2 regions of the Thermochromatium tepidum ATCC 43061 genome follow, and region 2 is predicted to be linked to the other one. Evidence: predicted binding sites of a transcription regulator. Region 2 holds the regulator's gene; the other holds the start of a gene.
The links. Region 2 encodes FNR, which switches genes on or off when oxygen is low (the NO sensors DNR and NnrR bind a similar motif). Its sites were predicted from a motif close to TTGATNTANATCAA; they were not measured.
Positions count from the first base shown of each region.

Region 1: a site for FNR is predicted at 2,542-2,555, ahead of hcp (hydroxylamine reductase). Genes of this name have one in related genera too.

Region 1 covers NZ_CP039268.1:2,194,171-2,199,406, forward strand. The annotation lists gene dut (dUTP diphosphatase) at 1-428, opposite strand, end outside; gene coaBC (bifunctional phosphopantothenoylcysteine decarboxylase/phosphopantothenate--cysteine ligase CoaBC) at 412-1,623, opposite strand; gene radC (RadC family protein) at 1,729-2,403, shown strand; gene hcp (hydroxylamine reductase) at 2,630-4,258, shown strand; gene E6P07_RS10105 (hypothetical protein) at 4,368-4,622, opposite strand; gene hemB (porphobilinogen synthase) at 5,160-5,236, shown strand, end outside.
Region 2 covers NZ_CP039268.1:2,675,793-2,689,791, reverse strand. The annotation lists gene E6P07_RS12465 (glycosyltransferase) at 1-545, opposite strand, end outside; gene E6P07_RS12460 (hypothetical protein) at 631-1,056, shown strand; gene E6P07_RS12455 (PstS family phosphate ABC transporter substrate-binding protein) at 1,178-2,221, shown strand; gene pstC (phosphate ABC transporter permease subunit PstC) at 2,309-3,700, shown strand; gene pstA (phosphate ABC transporter permease PstA) at 3,693-5,003, shown strand; gene pstB (phosphate ABC transporter ATP-binding protein PstB) at 5,057-5,902, shown strand; gene phoU (phosphate signaling complex protein PhoU) at 5,922-6,683, shown strand; gene E6P07_RS12430 (extracellular catalytic domain type 1 short-chain-length polyhydroxyalkanoate depolymerase) at 6,767-7,828, shown strand; gene E6P07_RS12425 (transglycosylase SLT domain-containing protein) at 8,007-9,434, opposite strand; gene E6P07_RS12420 (class I SAM-dependent methyltransferase) at 9,617-10,378, shown strand; gene rnhA (ribonuclease HI) at 10,371-10,811, shown strand; gene dnaQ (DNA polymerase III subunit epsilon) at 10,813-11,535, shown strand; gene fnr (fumarate/nitrate reduction transcriptional regulator Fnr) at 11,536-12,303, opposite strand; gene pyrG (CTP synthase) at 12,569-13,999, shown strand, end outside.

The sequences.
Region 1 (5,236 bases), 490 kb from region 2:
TCCCCGCGCGCTGAGGTCTCGAACGACCCGACGATCTCCAGATCGGCGTGCAGGATCGGCACTAGGACGAGCTGGGCGATGCGTTCCCCGATCTCGATCCTGAAGGGCTGATTGCTGCGGTTCCAGCACGAGACCATGAGCGGTCCCTGATAGTCCGAGTCGATCAGGCCCACCAGATTGCCGAGCACGATGCCATGACGGTGCCCGAGTCCGGAGCGGGGCAGGATCATCCCGGCGACGCCCGGCGCGGCGATATGCACCGCCAGCCCGGTTGGGATCAGCTCGCAGTGGCCGGGGGCGAGATCCAGCGGTGCGTCCAACATGGCGCGTAGGTCGAGTCCGGCAGAGCCCTCGGTTGCATAGTTAGGGAGCGGAACCTCGCGGCCCAGGCGCGGGTCAAGTAACTTGACTTTAAGACGATGCCGCATGGCGTCCCTGGTAGCGTTCGGCGATCAGCTGGGCCAGCGCGCGCGCGAGCCGGGTCTTGTCCATCAGCGGGAACTCGCGCCGACCGTCGCGCCAGAGCACGGTCAGGGCATTCTCGGGGCGCTCGAACCCACCCTGGTCACCGCCGACCCGATTGGCCGCGATCATGTCCAGTCCCTTCCGCAGGAGCTTGTCGCGCGCGTACGCCTCGACGTGGTCGGTCTCGGCGGCAAAGCCGACGGTGAAGGGCGGTTGGGATAGGGCGGCGACCGCAGCGAGGATGTCGGGGTTGCGGACCAGGTGCAGCGTCAGCGACTCGGCATCCTTCTTGATCTTGGTGGCAGCCGGGGTTTCGGGCCGGTAATCGGCGACCGCCGCGGTCGCCACGAAGATGTGGCAGTCGGCGGCGCGTACCATGACGGCCTCATACATCTCCAAGGCCGTCTCGACCTCAACCTGCTCGGTCACGCGCGGTGCAGCCAGCGCGGTGGGACCAGCGATGAGCGTGACCCGAGCGCCCAGCGCCTCCAGTGCCTCGGCCAGGGCGAATCCCATCCGCCCCGAACTCCGATTGCCCAGAAAACGCACCGGATCGAGCGGCTCGCGCGTCGGCCCGGCAGTCAGCAACACGCGCACGCCGGCTAGTGGGCGCGCCACTGGCGGGAACAGCGCCTCGGCGATCTCCAGCGGCTCCAGCATCCGCCCTGGCCCCTGATCCCCGCACGCCTGATCGCCCACGTCCGGCCCCAGGACACGCACGCCACGCGCGCGCAACGTCTCGAGGTTCGCTTGCGTGGCCGGATGGCGCCACATGGCCTGGTTCATCGCCGGCGCGATGACGAGCGGCGCCTCACAGGCCAGGGCCACCGTCGTCAGCAGATCATTCGCCAGACCCGCTACCAGTCGCGCCATGAGGTCCGCGGTGGCCGGCGCAATCAGCAGACAATCGGCCCAGCGCGCCAGTTCGATGTGCCCCATGCCGGCCTCGGCGGCGGGATCGAGCAGCTTGGTGCGCACCGGATGACCGGACACGGCCTGAAAGGTCAGCGGTGCGACCAAGGCCGTCGCCGCCTCGGTCATGACCACCCGCACATCGGCTCCGCGTTCCTTGAGCCGGCGCACCAGATCGACCGCCTTGTAAGCCGCGATGCCGGCGCCGACGCCCAGCAGCACCCGTGAACCCGGATTCAAATCCATGAGCTTATCGCGTAAGTTGATCGACCATGCCGGCTTTAGTGTAACCGATCCGTCGGTCTGGCACCGAGGGCCGACGCCATCTCATAGGGGGCACAGCGGGAACACATGTCGATCAAGGACTGGCCAGAAGGCGAGCGACCGCGCGAAAAACTGCTGGAGCGAGGCGCCGGTGCGCTCTCGGATGCCGAGCTACTCGCCATCTTTCTGCGCACCGGGATCCCCGGCAAGAGCGCGGTCGATCTGGCGCGCGCGCTGCTTGCCGACTTCGGCGGCCTGACCGGACTGCTTGCGGCCGATCGACGCCGCTTCTGCGACGGCAAGGGACTGGGCTTGGCCAAGTATGCCCAACTCCAGGCCGCGCTCGAACTCAGCCGCCGCTATCTGCTCACACGCCTCAGCGGCCAGGACGTGCTGACCAGTCCGGAGGTCACACGCGACTATCTCAAACTGCGGCTCTATGGCGCGCCGCACGAGATCTTCGCCTGTCTTTTTCTCGACAACCGCCATCGGGTCATCCTCTACGAGGAGCTGTTTCGCGGCACTATCGACGGGGCGAGCGTCCATCCGAGAGAGGTGGTGCGCCGGGTGATCGAGACCAATGCGGCCGCCGTCATCTTCGCCCACAATCACCCCTCCGGCGTGGCCGAACCCAGTCAGGCCGATCTGAGCATCACCCGGCGCCTCAAAGAGGCGCTGGCGTTGATCGATGTGCGGGTATTGGATCACATCATCATTGGTGATGGAGACGGGACCTCCTTTGCCGAGCGTGGGTTGCTGTGAGTCGCTGGCGCTTTGCCGTCCTGATGTCCACTCCGGCCTGCCCGCCTCGGATGGGCAAGCCGCCGAAGATTGTTCGAGCGGATGGGTGGCAAGACCCTGAATGGTTAAGGCGGCCACTGCGCTTGAGGTCCATCGCCCTTGACTTAGATCAAGTCGCCCGCTGGCGCGCGATGGGATGCTCACGCCGTCGAACGATCCCGTTCGCCTGAATGAGAGCGAGTCTGCCATGAGTATGTTCTGTTTCCAGTGCGAAGAGGCCTCCAAGGGATTGGGTTGTACCACCAAGGGGGTCTGCGGCAAGCATTCCAAGACGGCCCATTTACAGGATCTATTGGTCTATCTGCTCAAGGGACTGGCGGTCGTCGCCCAAGAGGCGGCGCGACAGGGCCGACCCGATCCGGGCCTGGGGCGTTTCATCGCCGAGTCGCTGTTCATGACCATCACCAATGCCAACTTCGACGATGCGCGCCTGGAGGCACGCATCCAGGCCGTCATCGCCCGCCGCGACGCGCTCAAGGCGGCCATCGGCCATTCCAGCGATCTGGATGCCGTCAACTGGACGGGCGGGCCCGATCACTACGAGAACAAGGGACTGGTCGTCGGTGTGCTGTCGCAGGCCAACGAAGACGTGCGCTCGCTGCATGAACTCCTGGTCTATGGTCTCAAGGGCATGGCCGCCTATGCCGATCATGCCGCCGTACTCGGCTTCGAGAGGCCTGAGATCTATGACTTCATGATCTCGGCTCTGGCCGCCAGCCTGACCGAATCCGACATCCAGACCCTGATCGGCTGGGTGCTCAGATGCGGCGAGTTTGGCGTCACCACCATGGCCCTGCTCGACGAGGCCAATACGACGCGCTATGGTCACCCCGAGATCACCAGGGTCAATCTCGGTGTTCGCCACAATCCTGGCATCCTCGTCTCAGGGCACGACCTCAAGGACATTGCCGAACTGCTGGAACAGACCCAGGGTACAGGCATCGATGTCTACACCCACAGCGAGATGCTGCCGGCACACTCCTATCCAGCGTTCAAGAGATATCCGCACTTCGTCGGCAACTATGGGGGTGCCTGGTGGGAACAGGATAAGGACTTCACTGCCTTCAACGGCCCGATCCTGATGACCACCAACTGTCTCACCCCGGTCAAGGACGACTACCGCGACCGCCTCTTCACCACGGGCCCAGCCGGCTGGCCGGGCGTGATGCATATCGCCGACCGCCCCGCGGGCGGGGTCAAGGACTTCTCGCCACTGATCGAACGTGCCAAGACCTGTGCGCCCCCGACCGAGCTGGAGCGGGGTGAGATCCTCGGCGGCTTCGCCCATGCCCAGGTGATGGCCCTGGCCGACCAGGTGATCGAGGCCGTCAAGTCGGGCGCCATCAAGCGCTTCGTGGTCATGGGGGGGTGCGATGGGCGTCACAAGCAGCGTTCCTATTACACCGATGTCGCCAAGGCGCTGCCCAAGGAGGCCGTGATCCTCACCGCCGGTTGCGCCAAATATCGCTACAACAAGCTTGATCTGGGTGAGATCAATGGCATCCCGCGTCTGCTCGATGCCGGGCAGTGCAACGACTCCTATTCGCTGGCCTATATCGCCTTGAAGCTCAAGGAAGCCTTCGGTCTGGACGACATCAACGAGCTGCCGATCTCCTATGACATCGCCTGGTACGAACAGAAGGCGATCATCGTCCTGCTGGCGCTCTTGCATCTGGGTGTCAAGCACATCCGGCTCGGCCCGACCCTGCCGGCCTTCCTATCGCCGAACGTGGCCAGGGTGCTGATCGAGAACTTCGACATCCGGCCGATCGGTGAGGTAGAAGCGGACGTGCAGGCGATGATGGCCGCCGCCTAACCGGCTGAGCGGTGGGTGGTAACCGCAAGGACGCGGGCGATGGGTCCCAAAATCAAAGAAGCGCTGATTTATTCCCCCTCCCCCTCTGGGCATAGGTATCTACACAATTTCATCCATCCCCTCCGTTAGCAAGAAGAATCGAGTTGGCGAAGGCACGGAGTTCTGGGATGGAAGAGTGATCAAGGGAATCGAGGATGGCGAACAGTATGAAAGCGCCAGCCAACAAGGCGGAGGGGGTAACAAGGCGAGATGCCTTCATCTGCCTGCCGGACAAGCGCACGAGAAACTGCCGGGCGGCTTGTGCCTCCTCGGTCTGCTGCGCAGAGAGGCGCCACACCAGGATACAGGCCTGGGTGGCGATCATCGGGGCTGATCGTGTCGGCACACGCGCTCCACACGCCCTGGGCCGTCACCAGATCCTGCACCGGCACCCCCAAGGGCGCGCCATCCTCGGCACTGACCAGGAGGCTGCTTTGCAGTTCGTCGCCCACATCCGTGGCATGGGTCATTTGCAGGCGATCCCGTTTCGAGGCGTGCCCTCCATCGTTCACTCTCGACCAGTCCGCCACCGCCAACACATACTCACCGCTGTCACCAAAATTCGTCGCATACCGCTTATTTGTACCTCATCTTCCCCGCGAGAAATCCCCCGAACAGAGCCGGATTTGTGTAGATACCCATGCCCCCGCGGGCGGGGGAGAGGGGATTGAATCAGCGTTTCCTCAAAATCGACGGGGTATGGATCGGGCACCCTGGGTCTCAAATGGCCGTGGTTTAACCGGGTCACACTGGGCACGCAACGCCAAGACTGGAGCCGAACGGACGGCTGAGCTATTTTAGTCAGACTGTGCAGCGCCCGGGATGGTCCCGGACGCACCGGACCCGAGGCTCCTTAGATACCATGGCCGATCTCGATACACCCCGTTCCGCCTATCCCAGCACCCGCATGCGCCGCATGCGCCGCGACGACTTCTCGCG
Region 2 (13,999 bases):
ATGACCTCGGCCGGGGTTTGGATACCATAGTCCCGGAGTACATCGAGCATGGCCTGCGAGGGCACCACGAGTGCATCGACGCCATTGCATTGATTGGTCGAAAAATGACGCGCCGCGCCACGCATCCAGCGCGCCGGAACCCAAGGGACATAGTGATGCAGGTATTGTTCGAAAAAGGTGTGATAGCTCTCGACCACGGGCAACCCAAGCCGTTTAGCCAGCGCGAGTCCTGAATAGTGGGCAATGAAAGGCGTGTGGATGTGGATCAAATCGAATCCGCGTCCCCTGAGTGTGTCCGTCAGACGGCGAATCTTGAACGGCTGGAGGATGCGATCCTCGGGGTCGATCGGCAAATAGCGCGATGGGATACGGATGATCTCGAAGGATGCGTCGGCGCCTGCATAATACTCACGTGAGCCATAGTCGGGCGCGATCAAGGTAACCTCGTGCCCCTTGGCGCTGAGTTCACGCGCAAAGGTCTGGATCGAGGTCGAAACGCCGGTCACACGGGGGAAATAGACATCAGAGATCTTCAAGACGCGCATGGCTCATTGCTCGAAACCGAAAAATCCGGCGATCATACCCGATAAATCGCTGTCATCGCGGCCAACCTTTTTCAGGAACCTTGCCATGGTTGATCATTATTCTCTTGTTCGGCTGACGTGCGCGGCCGGTCTGGCTCTGAGCGCGCCCTTGCCGGTCCATGCGGCCGAGCCAACCGTCGCACCCGCGCTCTGGGGGCAGGGAGTCAAGAGTTGCGCGGCCTATCTTGCCAGCCTGCCCGGACCAGGCACGCCGGTCGAGATCGCCAGCGAGGAATATCGGCTTTACCGCCAGTGGCTGGCGGGCTTGGTCACAGGCCTGAACCTGGCGGTGGGGCACGACGTGCTCAAGGGCGGCGAGCTGGATGCAGCCATGCTACGTATCGGTTCGCTGTGCGAGAAGCAGCCGCAGGAGGATTTCTTCAATACCAGTCTGCGTCTGATCCGTTCGCTGGGACAATTACAGGGCGAGTCCGGTCCGCCGCGGGAGTCGATCCCTGGGGATCAGGGTTGATCCTGTCGTCGCGCCGCTGGGGCAGTCATAAGATTGTCATCTTTTATTCATACAATGGGAACGAGTCATGGCGACAATAGAGCTCCGTGTGATTTCATCCACTTGTAGGAGATTACAGCCCATGAACAGGTCCCTGATCGCCGCAGCCATGACCCTGGCCGCAACCACCCTATCGGCCCAAGCCATGGCCCGCGATAACCTCTACATCGTCGGCTCCTCGACCGTATTCCCCTTCTCGACCGCCGTGGCCGAGACCTTCGGTCGCACCACCAAATTCAAGACCCCCAAGGTTGAGTCGACCGGTACCGGTGGCGGCATGAAGCTGTTCTGCGCCGGCGTGGGCGTCGAGCATCCGGACATTACCAATGCCTCGCGCCCGATGAAGCTCAGCGAATATGAGGCCTGCCAGGCCGCCGGGGTCAAGGAGATCACCGAGGTCAAGATCGGCTTTGATGGTATCGTCATCGCCAATTCCAAAAAGGCCGGCGCCTGGGATCTGAGTCTCAAGGATGTCTATCTGGCCCTTGCCAAGGATGTGCCGGATGGCAAGGGTGGCTTCATGGCCAACCCCTACAAGACCTGGAAGGATGTCAACCCCGAGCTGCCGGACCTCAAGATCGAGGTGCTGGGTCCGCCCCCGACCTCCGGCACCCGTGACGCCTTCGTTGAACTGGCCATGGAAGGGGGCTGCAACAGCATCCCCCAGATCAAGGAACTCAAAAAGTCCGATGAAAAGAAGCACAAGGCCGTCTGTCAGGGTATCCGTGAGGACGGTGCCTATATTGAGGCCGGGGAGAACGACAACCTGATCGTCCAGAAACTGGTGGCCAACCCGAGCGCACTCGGCATCTTCGGCTACAGCTTCCTGGATCAGAACACCGACAAGGTCCAGGGCGCCAAGATCAACGGCGTTGCCCCGACCTATGAGACCATTTCACAGGGGTCCTACCCGGTATCGCGCTCGATCTATTTCTATGTCAAGAAGGCCCATGTCGGCACCATTCCCGGCATTGAGGAATACGTGAAGGAATTCACCAGCGAAAAGGCCTGGGGTCCGAATGGCTACCTGGCTGACAAGGGCCTGATCGCCCTACCGGATGCCGAGCGCAAGGCCGTCGCCGAGGCGGCTCGGTCGCTCAAGTCGATGGAGAAGCCCGCCAAGTAAGGTGTCACAGGACGCCTCACGCAGTGTTGCCGATGCCTGATTCTCTTAGGCATCGGCTTTTGCATTTCACACCCAGACGAGATTCCGATGTATTCCTGGATCCTCATGCTCGTCGTGCTGACGGTTATGACCTTGGCCTATCAACTCGGACGTCGGCGCGCCATCATGACCGTAGGCGGCCCGGCCCAGATGAAACACCTGCATTCGCTGCCAGCCTACTATGGTCTTTACGCCGCGCTCTGGGCCGGTATTCCCGCTCTGCTGCTCATGGGGCTCTGGATCGGTTTTCAGGACCAGATCATCATTGGTCTGGTGACGAACAGTCTGCCCCCGGGGGTGCGGGAGGGACTCTCCAGCGGTCAAATCAGTTTGCTCATCAACGATATCCGTAACCTGGCCACCGGCAATATCGTCTCGGCCCAGGTGACACCCGAGATCCAGGCCGCCGCCGATCATTACAACCAGCTCCAGTCAGTGTCCCAGTGGGCGATGTGGGCGGCCGTGTTGGCGCTGGCGCTTAGTGGGTCCGCCTTCGCTTGGTTGCGGACGCAGCCGCGGATGCGTGCGCGCAATCGGGTCGAGTCGATCTTCTTGATCAGCATGATCGTCTTCTCCTCGATCGCCATCCTGACCACGCTCGGCATCGTGCTCTCGGTGGTGTTTGAGTCGCTGCGCTTCTTCCAGATGGTCTCGCCGCTGGAGTTCTTTTTTGGCACCAACTGGAGTCCGCAGATCGCACTGCGCTCAGATCAGGTCGGCGCCTCTGGTGCATTCGGTACCATTCCGCTCTTCACCGGCACATTGATGATCTCGGTGATCGCCATGCTGGTGGCCGTGCCCATTGGCTTGCTGTCGGCCATCTATCTGTCCGAATACGCCAGTCGCCAGGTACGCGCCGCGGCCAAACCGATCCTCGAGGTGCTGGCCGGGATCCCAACCGTGGTCTACGGCTTCTTCGCCGCTCTGACCGTGGCGCCCTTCATCCGCTCGGTGGGGGCCGCGATGGGGCTCGAGGTGGCCTCAGAGAGCGCGCTCGCCGCTGGGCTGGTCATGGGCGTCATGATCATCCCCTTCGTTTCCTCGCTCTCGGACGACGTCATCAACGCCGTGCCCCAGTCGCTGCGCGACGGCTCCTACGCCCTAGGCGCGACCCAGTCCGAGACCATTCGCTATGTCATCATCCCGGCCGCGCTGCCGGGTATCGTCGGCAGCATCCTGCTTGCCGTCTCGCGTGCCATCGGTGAGACCATGATCGTGGTTATGGCAGCCGGACTCTCGGCCAACCTGACCGCCAATCCGCTCGAAAGCGTCACCACGGTGACAGTGCAGATCGTCACCCTCCTCACCGGCGATCAGGAATTCGACAGCGCCAAGACGCTCGCCGCCTTCGCCTTGGGTCTGACCCTCTTCATCGTCACGCTCGCCCTCAATGTGATCGCCCTGTCGATCGTGCGCAAGTATCGGGAGCAATATGAATGAATTAACTTCGAATCCACCCGGCAGGCCGCGTCGCACCCTCGACATCGTCCAGGCCTCACTCAAGCGCCGTTACGCACGCGAGCGCCGGTTTCGGTTTTTGGGTGCCACGGCAGTCATCCTGGGTCTGACCTTCGTTGTTCTGTTGTTTGCCGACATCATCCTCAAGGGTTACACGGCCTTCCAGCAGACCTACATTCGACTACCGATCGAGTTGGCCGCCGAGTCCATTGATCCAGACGGCACGCGCGACCCCGAGACGCTGGCGCAAGCCGATTACATGAAATTGATCCGCGAGGCCTTGCAAGCGCGCTTTCCGGACGTGACCGAGCGGAACGAGCGACGCCTGCTCAGTTCCATGATCAGCGTCGGCGCGGCTGATCTACTGCGCCAGCAGGTGATGGACGATCCCGATCTCATCGGGACCACCCAAGAATTCTGGATCCTGGCCGCCGCTGACATCGACATGCTGATCAAGGGCCATATCGATCGCAAGGCCGCCGAGGCTGACCGTCGCGTCAAAGATCAGATGATCGGCTGGATCGAACGTCTGGAGGCCGAAGGGCGGATTGCTAAGCGTTTCAATACCATCTTTTTTACTCACGGCAACTCACGTGAACCCGAGCTTTCGGGCATCGCCGGCGCACTCATGGGGTCCTTTTATACCCTATTGCTGACCCTGGTGCTGTCCTTCCCGATCGGCGTTGGCGCAGCACTCTATCTGGAGGAGTTCGCGCCCAAGAACCGCTGGACGGATCTGATTGAGGTCAACATCAACAACTTGGCGGCGGTACCCTCGATCGTCTTCGGTCTCTTGGGTCTGGCGGTCTTCATCACCTTCTTTGGCGTGCCGCGCTCGACACCACTGGTCGCAGCGCTGGTGCTGACCCTGATGACCCTGCCGACCATCATCATCGCCAGCCGCGCGGCGCTTAAGTCAGTGCCGCCATCGATCCGCGAGGCCGCGCTCGGGGTCGGCGCCTCGCCCTTGCAGACCCAGTTCCATCATGTCTTGCCGCTGGCCATGCCCGGCATGCTTACCGGCACCATCATCGGCATGGCACAGGCGCTCGGCGAGACCGCGCCCTTGCTGATGATCGGCATGATCGCCTTCATCGTTGACATCCCCAAGGGATTCACTGACGTGGCCACTGTATTGCCGGTGCAGATCTACCTGTGGGCCGACAGTCCTGAACGTGGTTTCGTCGAGCGTACCTCGGCGGCGATCATGGTCCTGCTGGCCTTTCTGTTCGCCATGAACCTGGCGGCCGTGCTCCTGCGCCGTCGGTTCGAGCGTCGCTGGTAGGTTGCCACCCCCAAGCGAGAGGCTGAATGTTTATGAATACCCTGGTTGAAACCATGAACAAGACAACGACAGGTGCCATTAGCGCTGCCGAATTGGCGAAAGATCGACCTTCCGCGGCGACGATCGGCGACGTCACGGTCGCCAACCCGCGCATGACCTGCCGCAACGTCGATGTCTGGTACGGCTCCAAACAGGCCATCAAGAACGTGAGTCTGGACCTGGGCAAAAACGAGGTGCTGTCGATGATCGGCCCCTCGGGCTGCGGCAAGTCGACCTTCTTGCGCTGTCTCAATCGTATGAACGACACCATCCCCGGGTGTCGAGTCACCGGCTCGATCAAGCTCAACGGTCAAGACATCTACGACAAAGGTCTGGATCCGGTGCTCTTGCGCGCCCAGGTCGGGATGGTGTTTCAAAAGCCCAATCCCTTTCCTAAGTCGATCTATGAGAACGTGGCCTATGGGCCGCGTATCCATGGTCTGACCAATAATAAAGCGGAGCTGGATGAACTGGTCGAGACCAGTCTGCGTAAGGCCGGTCTTTGGGATGAGGTCAAAGACAGGCTCGATCAACCCGGCACCGGACTGTCGGGCGGTCAACAGCAGCGCCTTTGCATCGCCCGCACCATCGCCGTCTCGCCCGAGGTGATCCTGATGGACGAGCCCTGCTCGGCGCTTGACCCCATCGCCACCGCCATCATCGAGGAGCTGATCGATGAACTGCGCGCCAACTACACGATTGCCATCGTCACCCACTCGATGCAACAGGCCGCGCGTGTCTCGCAGCGCACAGCCTACTTCCATCTCGGCGATCTGATCGAGGTCGGCGAGACCAACCAGATCTTCACCAATCCTCAGCACAAGCTCACCGAGGATTACATCACCGGGCGCTTCGGTTGAATCTGGCGTGGAGTCCAGGATGAACGACACCGCCATCGACCGGCGGACGAGCGGTGATCTCACCACCGGCCATACCGTACGCCGCTACGATCAGGAACTGGCCAAACTGCGTTCCATCATCCTGCAGATGGGCGAGCGGGTCATCGATCAGACCCAGGCGGCGGTCGCCGCCCTGATCGAAGGCGACGAGATTCAGGCCTATCGGGTGCTCGATCGCGAGCCACTGATCGACTATCTCTCGCTTGACGCCGATGAAGAGGTGTTTGGTGTCATCGCCCGGCGTCAGCCGACCGCCGTAGATCTGCGTATCGTGCTGGCGTTGTGCAAAATTGCCGCTGAGGTAGAGCGCGCGGGTGATAAGGCTGCGCGCATTGCCCATCAAGCCCTAGAATTGCAACAACAGGGACAGGGCGGCGAACTACTCGTCGAACCGCTGCGCCTCGCCTTCCAGCGCCTCGACGACAAGGTCTGCTGTATGTTCGAGCGTAGCGTGCAGGCCGTCGCCACCTTCGATGTGACCCAGTCACTGGGTATCTTCGAGGACGAGTCAAGGCTCCAAGAGGTGGCGCGCGACCTAAGCGATCTGCTCAACGAGTCGGAAACCGACGGCATGGTGCCGCGTCAGACCCTTGCCTTGTTCCAGTGTGCTCAGGCCCTCAAGCACATCGGCAATCATGCCTCCAGCATCGCCGAGCAGGTCATCTATGTCGCACTCGGTCAGGATGTTCGCTATCGCAATCGTGAGATCCTGATCGAGACACTCCGACATCGGGGTTACTGAAGGCATCATCGTTTTCGATCGACGTCGCCGTCTGGACGATTTAATCTGTCCTGGACTCAGTCCAAGCGCCAATCCATCGATCGATGATAAACGAGACACTCAAGGCGATCCTGGCCGAGGCCATGCGTCTAGGACGCGATGGTCGCATCGCCGAGGCCACAGCCCTCATCCAGCATGGCCTGCATCTAACGCGCGACAGGTCCAAGCCAGAGGCGGCTGGCGTCGATCATTACGGCGGCGTCGACGCCGACTTCGAGTCCATCGAGGATGTCGGTCCCAGGGGTGGGCGCGTGATCCGTGGACATCGCATCCAGGGTTCGGAGGCGCGCGACTACATGCTCTATGTGCCGGGTGGAACGGATGGGGCGCCGCGTCCGTTGATCCTGATGTTGCATGGCTGTCAGCAGGACGCCGACGACATTGCGCGTCTAACCCGCTTCAACTGGCTCGCCGACACGCTGGGTTTCAGCGTCCTCTACCCAATCCAGTCACGCACAGCCAATGCCGCCGGCTGCTGGAACTGGTTTTTGCCCGAGCATCGGCGTTCCGATGATGGTGAGGCCGCGCTGCTCGCCGCACTGACCGCAGATATCGCCGTCCGGCATGGTGCCGATCCCTGTCGGCTGTATGTCGCCGGATTCTCGGCGGGTGGTGCCATGGCTTTGGTGCTCGCCGCGATCTACCCGGCGTTCTTCGCCGCCGTCGGTGTGCATTCCGGTTTGCCGTATGGACTGGCCCAGGATCAGGTCTCGGCGCTGACGCTCATGCATCAGGGACCATCAGCCCTTGGCGGCCTCCGGACGCGGATCCCGAGGCTGGGCGGGGTACCGGTGATTGTGTTTCAGGGCGACGCGGATCCTAGGGTCAATCCGGTCAATGCGCCCTTGATCATCGAGCAGGCGTTGGCCGAGGCTGACAAGCCGCGCGTCACACGCGAGAGGGGGCGATCGGCGGGCGGTCTGGACTACACCCGCACCTGCTATCTGAACGCCGCCGAATCCATCCGCGCCGAACTCTGGATGGTAGAGCGTGGCGGACACGGCTGGTTCGGCGGCGATCCGGCTGGATCCTTCGCCGAACCCAAGGGGCCGGATGCCTCAGGTGAAATGTTGCGTTTCTTTCTGAGCCTGGCGCCGGCAGTTTGAGGTCGGGTCGCCAAGGCGACCCGATCCGTCGAGGATCCCAAATCCTGATCCGTTTACTTAAGGAAACGCTGAATAAATCGCGTGTCTCTCAATCGCGGCTGAAGTCGTTCCAAAAAATCAATGGGTTACGTGAGAAGGTGTTGCCACGAATGGAATCAATCAGCGTTTCCTTAAGGAACTATCCCTCTTCCCTCTTGTAAATACGCACAGAGGTGCCGCTCTTGAGCGTATTGTCGGCGAGCTGGTTCCAGCGCCGAATCTCTTCGATTGAGACACGATAGCGGCGCGCCAATCCGGTAAGCGACTCGCCAGGCTGGACGCGATGCGTGATGAGGGTCTGCTTCTGACGGGTCGGTATTTCGAGCGTCTGGCCCGGAAGCAGCGGATCATGCTCGGAGAGACCATTGGCCTCGGCCAAGGTCTTGAGATCCAGGCCATGACGCCGTGCAACGGCGGCCAGTGTCTCGCCGCTCCTGACGGTATGGGTGCGTGGGCCTCTGTAGGCGTCGGTGTCCGTCAGAGGCATCCGAGCCTGTGGAGCGCGGCTGACGACCACGGGGAGAGGCTGAGCATCGAGCTGGATCCCCGGTGAGCTGGCGCTGATGCGTGCTCCCTGACCCTGGGGTACGTTCAGCTCAGCCACTGTTGGGCGTGACCAGCGCCCGATCTTGAGATCCGGATTCAGTCGCTTGAGCTCGTCGAGCTTGACGCCGTTGTCCATAGCGACCTTGACCAGATCCATCGGCTGGTTAGAACGGATCACGTCGATGCCGATGCGATCCGGGATGGCAGGCAGATACTGGCCGTAGCGACGCGAATCAGCGACCAGCTTGGCGGCGGCCAGGATCTGCGGCACATACTGCTGGGTCTCGTTCGGCAGGTTCAGCGACCAAAAATCGGTGGGCTTGCCCGCAAGGCGGTTGGCCTCAATGGCCGAGGATACACAACCCGGGCCACAGTTGTAGGCGGCCAGGGTCAGTTCCCAGTCGCCCTCGAAACGCTTGTTGAGCTGTTCTAGATAGTCCAGTGCGGCGCGGGTCGAGGCAATCACGTCGCGCCGCTCGTCGGTCCCCTCATCTAGACGTAGGCCCATTTCGCGCGCGGTCGAGGGGATGAACTGCCAGATGCCGGCGGCAGACTTGGGGGAGGTAGCCGCCGGGTCGTAGCGGCTTTCGATCTGCGGCAGCAAGGCCAGCTCCATCGGGAGACCGCGGCGCTCGATCTCGGCGACGATGATCGATAGATAGGGCGAAGCGCGCTGCGAGAGTCGTTCCAGATAGCGCGGATTGCGGCGGAAGCGTTCGAGCGCGGCATCGATGCTGGCATTGGCCTGGAGATCGAGCCGCATCCCGGCGCGCACGCGCTGCCAAAGATCCCCTCCTGGGCCGATCCGTCCGCCCTCCAAGACTTGCGAACGGGCCCTCAGCCTGACATCACGGGCGGGTCTGACATAACCATATTCACGCGCCGAGACCACATCGGCATACAGGTCGCTGGAACCATCCAGCTTGGCGAGGTCGCCTTGACCCGCGCAACCAGTGAAAAAGGGCAGGGTGAGGGCCGATAAGGCGCAGGCCATCGGCCCCAGAGGTTTGGCTTTTGGCATGGGAACCCCGACTAAATTAACGTAACTTATTGATTAAGCGAAATATTATTAAAATTGTATGGTTATCATACGCAAAGGCCGCTCTGAATTCCACAACGAACATCCGCTTGGTAGAGATTTGGGGGGTCGGGACAAGCGGCGATGATCGCGGTTACCATGGTCGTCCCGATGAGACCAAAGGCATGACCAGAGATCCACCAGACCAGTCCGATCCCTTGCAGGCGTGGTATCGCACGGCGCTCGGTGCTGCGGTAGCCAGGTATGAGGACGACTGTCTACGACGTCTGTTGTCCAATACCTTCGGCTACTATCTGGTACAGATCGGTGCGAGCGAGCATTTCAGTGAGGCCTTGGCGACGAGCCGGATCAGGCATCGCGTATTGCTGCCCAGCACGGCTCCGACCGAGGCCGCACAGGGATGGAGCCTCGTCGGTGAGCCGAGCGCCCTGCCCCTGGCCTCTGACAGCATCGATGTCGTTCTCCTAGCGCATGTCCTGGAGTATTCGGATCGCCCGCGTGTGATCCTCGCCGAGGTCGAGCGCGTGCTCATCCCCGAGGGGCGCTTGATCCTTCTTGGGTTTGATCCGCTGAGTCTGTGGGCGCTGGGACGTCTCTGGTGGCCGAGCCGTCGGCGACGGCCCTGGAATGGACGCTGGCGTTCGTCGATCCAGGTCGAGCGCTGGCTGACCGAGCATGGGTTCGAGATCGAGACGCGCGAGCGGGCCCTATTCTGTGTCCCCTTTGTTACTCCAGCCGGGGCGATCTGTCGCTTCGTCGAGTCACTCGGACGCCGGTTCTGGCCGCTATTTGGCGGTCTCTATGCCATTCGCGCCGTCAAGCGGGTCGCGCCACTAACCCCGATCAAGCCCTATCGCACCAGTCGTTGCGCCTTGCTGCCGGGCGGCGCCATCCGCCCCACGACTCGAGGGACTGGGCATGCCTGATTGGGTCGAGGCCTTCACCGACGGCGCCTGCAAGGGCAATCCCGGCCCCGGCGGCTGGGGCGTGTTGCTGCGCTGGGGTGGGGTCGAGAAGGAGCTACTGGGTGGCGAGCCCCAGACCACCAACAACCGAATGGAGCTGATGGCCGTGATCATGGCGCTGGAGGCGCTCAGGTATCCGGCCCGGATCCGCATTACCACGGACTCAACCTATGTCAAGCGCGGGGTCACCGAGTGGCTGTCGCACTGGAAGCGTAATGGCTGGCGCACTGCCGATCGCCGTCCGGTCAAGAATCGCGATCTCTGGGAGCGTCTAGACCAGGCGCTCGCCCAGCACGAGGTAAGCTGGCGCTGGGTCAAGGGCCACACCGGGCACCCCGAGAACGAGCGCGCCGACCGGCTCGCCAATCTGGGTGTTCCAACGGGAGGATACTGAAATGCGTCAGATCGTTCTGGATACCGAAACCACGGGTCTTGATCCACGCGAGGGTCACCGGATCATCGAGATCGGCGGCGTCGAACTGATCGACCGGCGCCCGAGCGGCCATAACTTTCATGAATACATCAACCCCGAGCGTCAGATCGACGCCGAGGCCGAGACCGTGCACGGCATCAGCAATGCCCTCCTGGCTGACAAACCGCGTTTTGCCGACATCGCCGAGCGGCTGATCGAATATCTGCGCGGGGCTGAGCTCATCATCCACAACGCCGCCTTCGATGTCGGCTTCCTCGATTACGAATTCAGCCTGTGGCGTGGCAGTGAGGCCCCACAGATCGCCGATCTCTGCACCCTAACCGACACCCTGACGCTCGCGCGTCGGCTCCATCCAGGCCAGCGCAATGGGCTTGATGCACTCTGCAAACGCTATGGGATCGACAACTCGCACCGCACCCTGCACGGTGCGTTGCTCGACGCCCAGATCCTGGCCGACGTCTATCTGGCGATGACCGGTGGGCAGGTTGCGTTGTATCTCGACGGTGAGGGTGGCGAGCGGATCGGCGATGACAAGCGAGGGGTGTATCGAGGCCGCGTTGACGTCGAGCGACCGCGCCTGCGGGTGGTCCGTGCGACACCGAGCGAGCTGGAGGCGCATCAGACCCGGCTTAAGGAGATTCAAAAGGCGAGCGGCAGCTGTGTCTGGCTCGGTGCGCTCGGATAATCAGGTCTGCTGCCGGCGCTGCGGTTGACGTCGCCCGGCGCCGGCACCATCGCTGATCTCTTCCAATCCCCGGAGGTCGAGCAGCTCGATATGCTTGCGTTCGACACGCACCAGACCCTCGTCCTGGAAGCGGGTGAAGAGCCGGCTGACGGTCTCGACGGCGAGCCCCAGATAGCTGCCGATCTCATGTCTGGACATGCTGAGATGGAAGTCCGTGGCCGAGAGTCCACGCCTGTGCAGGCGTTGCGAGAAGCTGAGCAGAAAGGCGGCCAAGCGCTCCTCGGCATTCTTCTTGCCGAGCAGGCGCAACAGGTCGGTATCCTGGCCGATCTCCTTGCTGAGCAAGCGGTACATCTGGTGCTGGAGGCTTGGGATGATCGCGGTCAGCTCCTCCAGCCGCGCGAAGGGGAGTTCACAGATGGCCGAGGTCTCGAGCGCACGGGCCGAGCAGGCATGCTGGCCCTTGTCGATGGCGTCCAGCCCCAGGAGCTCGCCGGGCAGGTGGAAACCAAGCACCTGTTCGCCGCCCTCGCTGCCGGGGGTAAAGGTCTTGAGCGAGCCGGTCTTGACGACGTACAGAGAACGGAAGTGGTCGCCCTCGCGAAACAACAGGTCGCCACGATGCAGCGGACGGGAGCGCTTGACGATGTCATCGAGCCGCTCGACGTCTTCGGGTGTCAGACCCATGGGTAGGCAGAGCGAGGAGAGTGTGCACTGGCGACAAGCGACACGGATGGATTCGATCGAGATCACGGTGTTTTGATTCAAGGTTTCTACCCTCGCTCCTTGGCCTGGCCCGCTGCAGGCGATAGGGTTTTGTTTTTGATCTGGATCAATGATCCGGTGTTATTAACCCGATCCCTTCTCAAACTCAAGTGCCGATATCAGGCCGCCAGCCTCGCGTTTCCAGCCAAACCAGGCCAAAAGCTCGAAGCTGAATCGCATTGAGCCAATGCAGCGATTTTGGTAGCTTGTCTCGCCATCCGAGTCGCGACCCTCGGGCTTACTCGACCCCCCTCGACCCCCGTTCACTATGACAAAGTTCATCTTCATCACCGGCGGTGTGGTGTCATCGCTGGGTAAGGGCATTGCCTCGGCCTCGCTGGCGGCGTTGCTCGAGGCGCGCGGTCTGCGCGTCACCATGATCAAGCTCGATCCCTACATCAACGTCGATCCGGGCACCATGAGCCCCTTCCAGCACGGCGAGGTCTATGTCACCGACGACGGGGCCGAGACCGACCTGGACCTGGGCCATTATGAGCGCTTCCTGCGTACCCGGATGGGGCGTAACAACAACTTCACCACCGGTCAGATCTACGAGAGCGTGATCCGCAAGGAGCGTCGCGGCGACTATCTGGGCCGCACGGTGCAGGTCATCCCGCACATCACCGACGAGATCAAGGCCAGCATCCGCCGCGGCGCCGAGGGTGCCGACATCGCCATGGTCGAGATCGGTGGCACCGTGGGCGACATCGAGTCGCTGCCATTCCTGGAGGCGATCCGTCAGATGCGGGTCGAGGAGGGACCGGAGAACTCATTGTTCATGCATCTAACCCTGGTGCCCTACCTCCGCGCCGCCGGCGAGATCAAGACCAAGCCGACCCAGCACTCGGTCAAGGAACTGCGTTCGATCGGCATCCAGCCCGACATCCTGCTGTGCCGCGCCGAGAAGCTGCTGCCGGACGAAGAGCGGCGCAAGATCGCGCTCTTTACCAATGTCTCGGAGAAGGCGGTCATCTCGGCCATCGACGCCGACAACATCTACCGCATCCCGCGGCTGCTCCATGCCCAGGGCCTCGATGACCTGGTGGTGCGTCAGTTCCGGCTCGAGGTGCCCGAGGCCGATCTCTCGGAGTGGGATCGGGTGCTGGACGGCTTCGACCATCCCGAGCAGTCGGTGCGCATCGGCATGGTGGGCAAGTACATGAACCTGACCGAGGCCTACAAGTCGCTCTCAGAGGCGCTGGCGCACGCCGGCGTGCACACCAAGATCCGGGTCGAGATCGTCTATGTCGACTCCGAGCGCATCGAACGCGAAGGCACAGACTGTCTCAACGGACTCGACGCCATCCTGGTACCGGGCGGATTCGGCGAGCGCGGGGTCGAGGGCAAGATCCAGGCCGTGCGCTATGCCCGCGAGCAGCGGGTACCCTATCTCGGGATCTGTCTTGGGATGCAGGTGGCGGTGGTCGAATATGCACGTCATGTCGCCGGGCTGGTGGGCGCCCATAGCACCGAGTTCGACCCCCAGACGCCGCATCCAGTGATCGCCCTGATCACCCAGTGGCGGGATGAGCAGGGGCGGGTTAAGACCCGCTCCGAGAATGATGACCTGGGGGGGACCATGCGGCTCGGCGGGCAGAATTGTCGGCTGGAGCCGGGCAGTCTGGCGCGGGCAATCTATGGTCAGCCGCAGATCCGCGAACGCCATCGCCATCGCTATGAATTCAACAATGCCTATCTG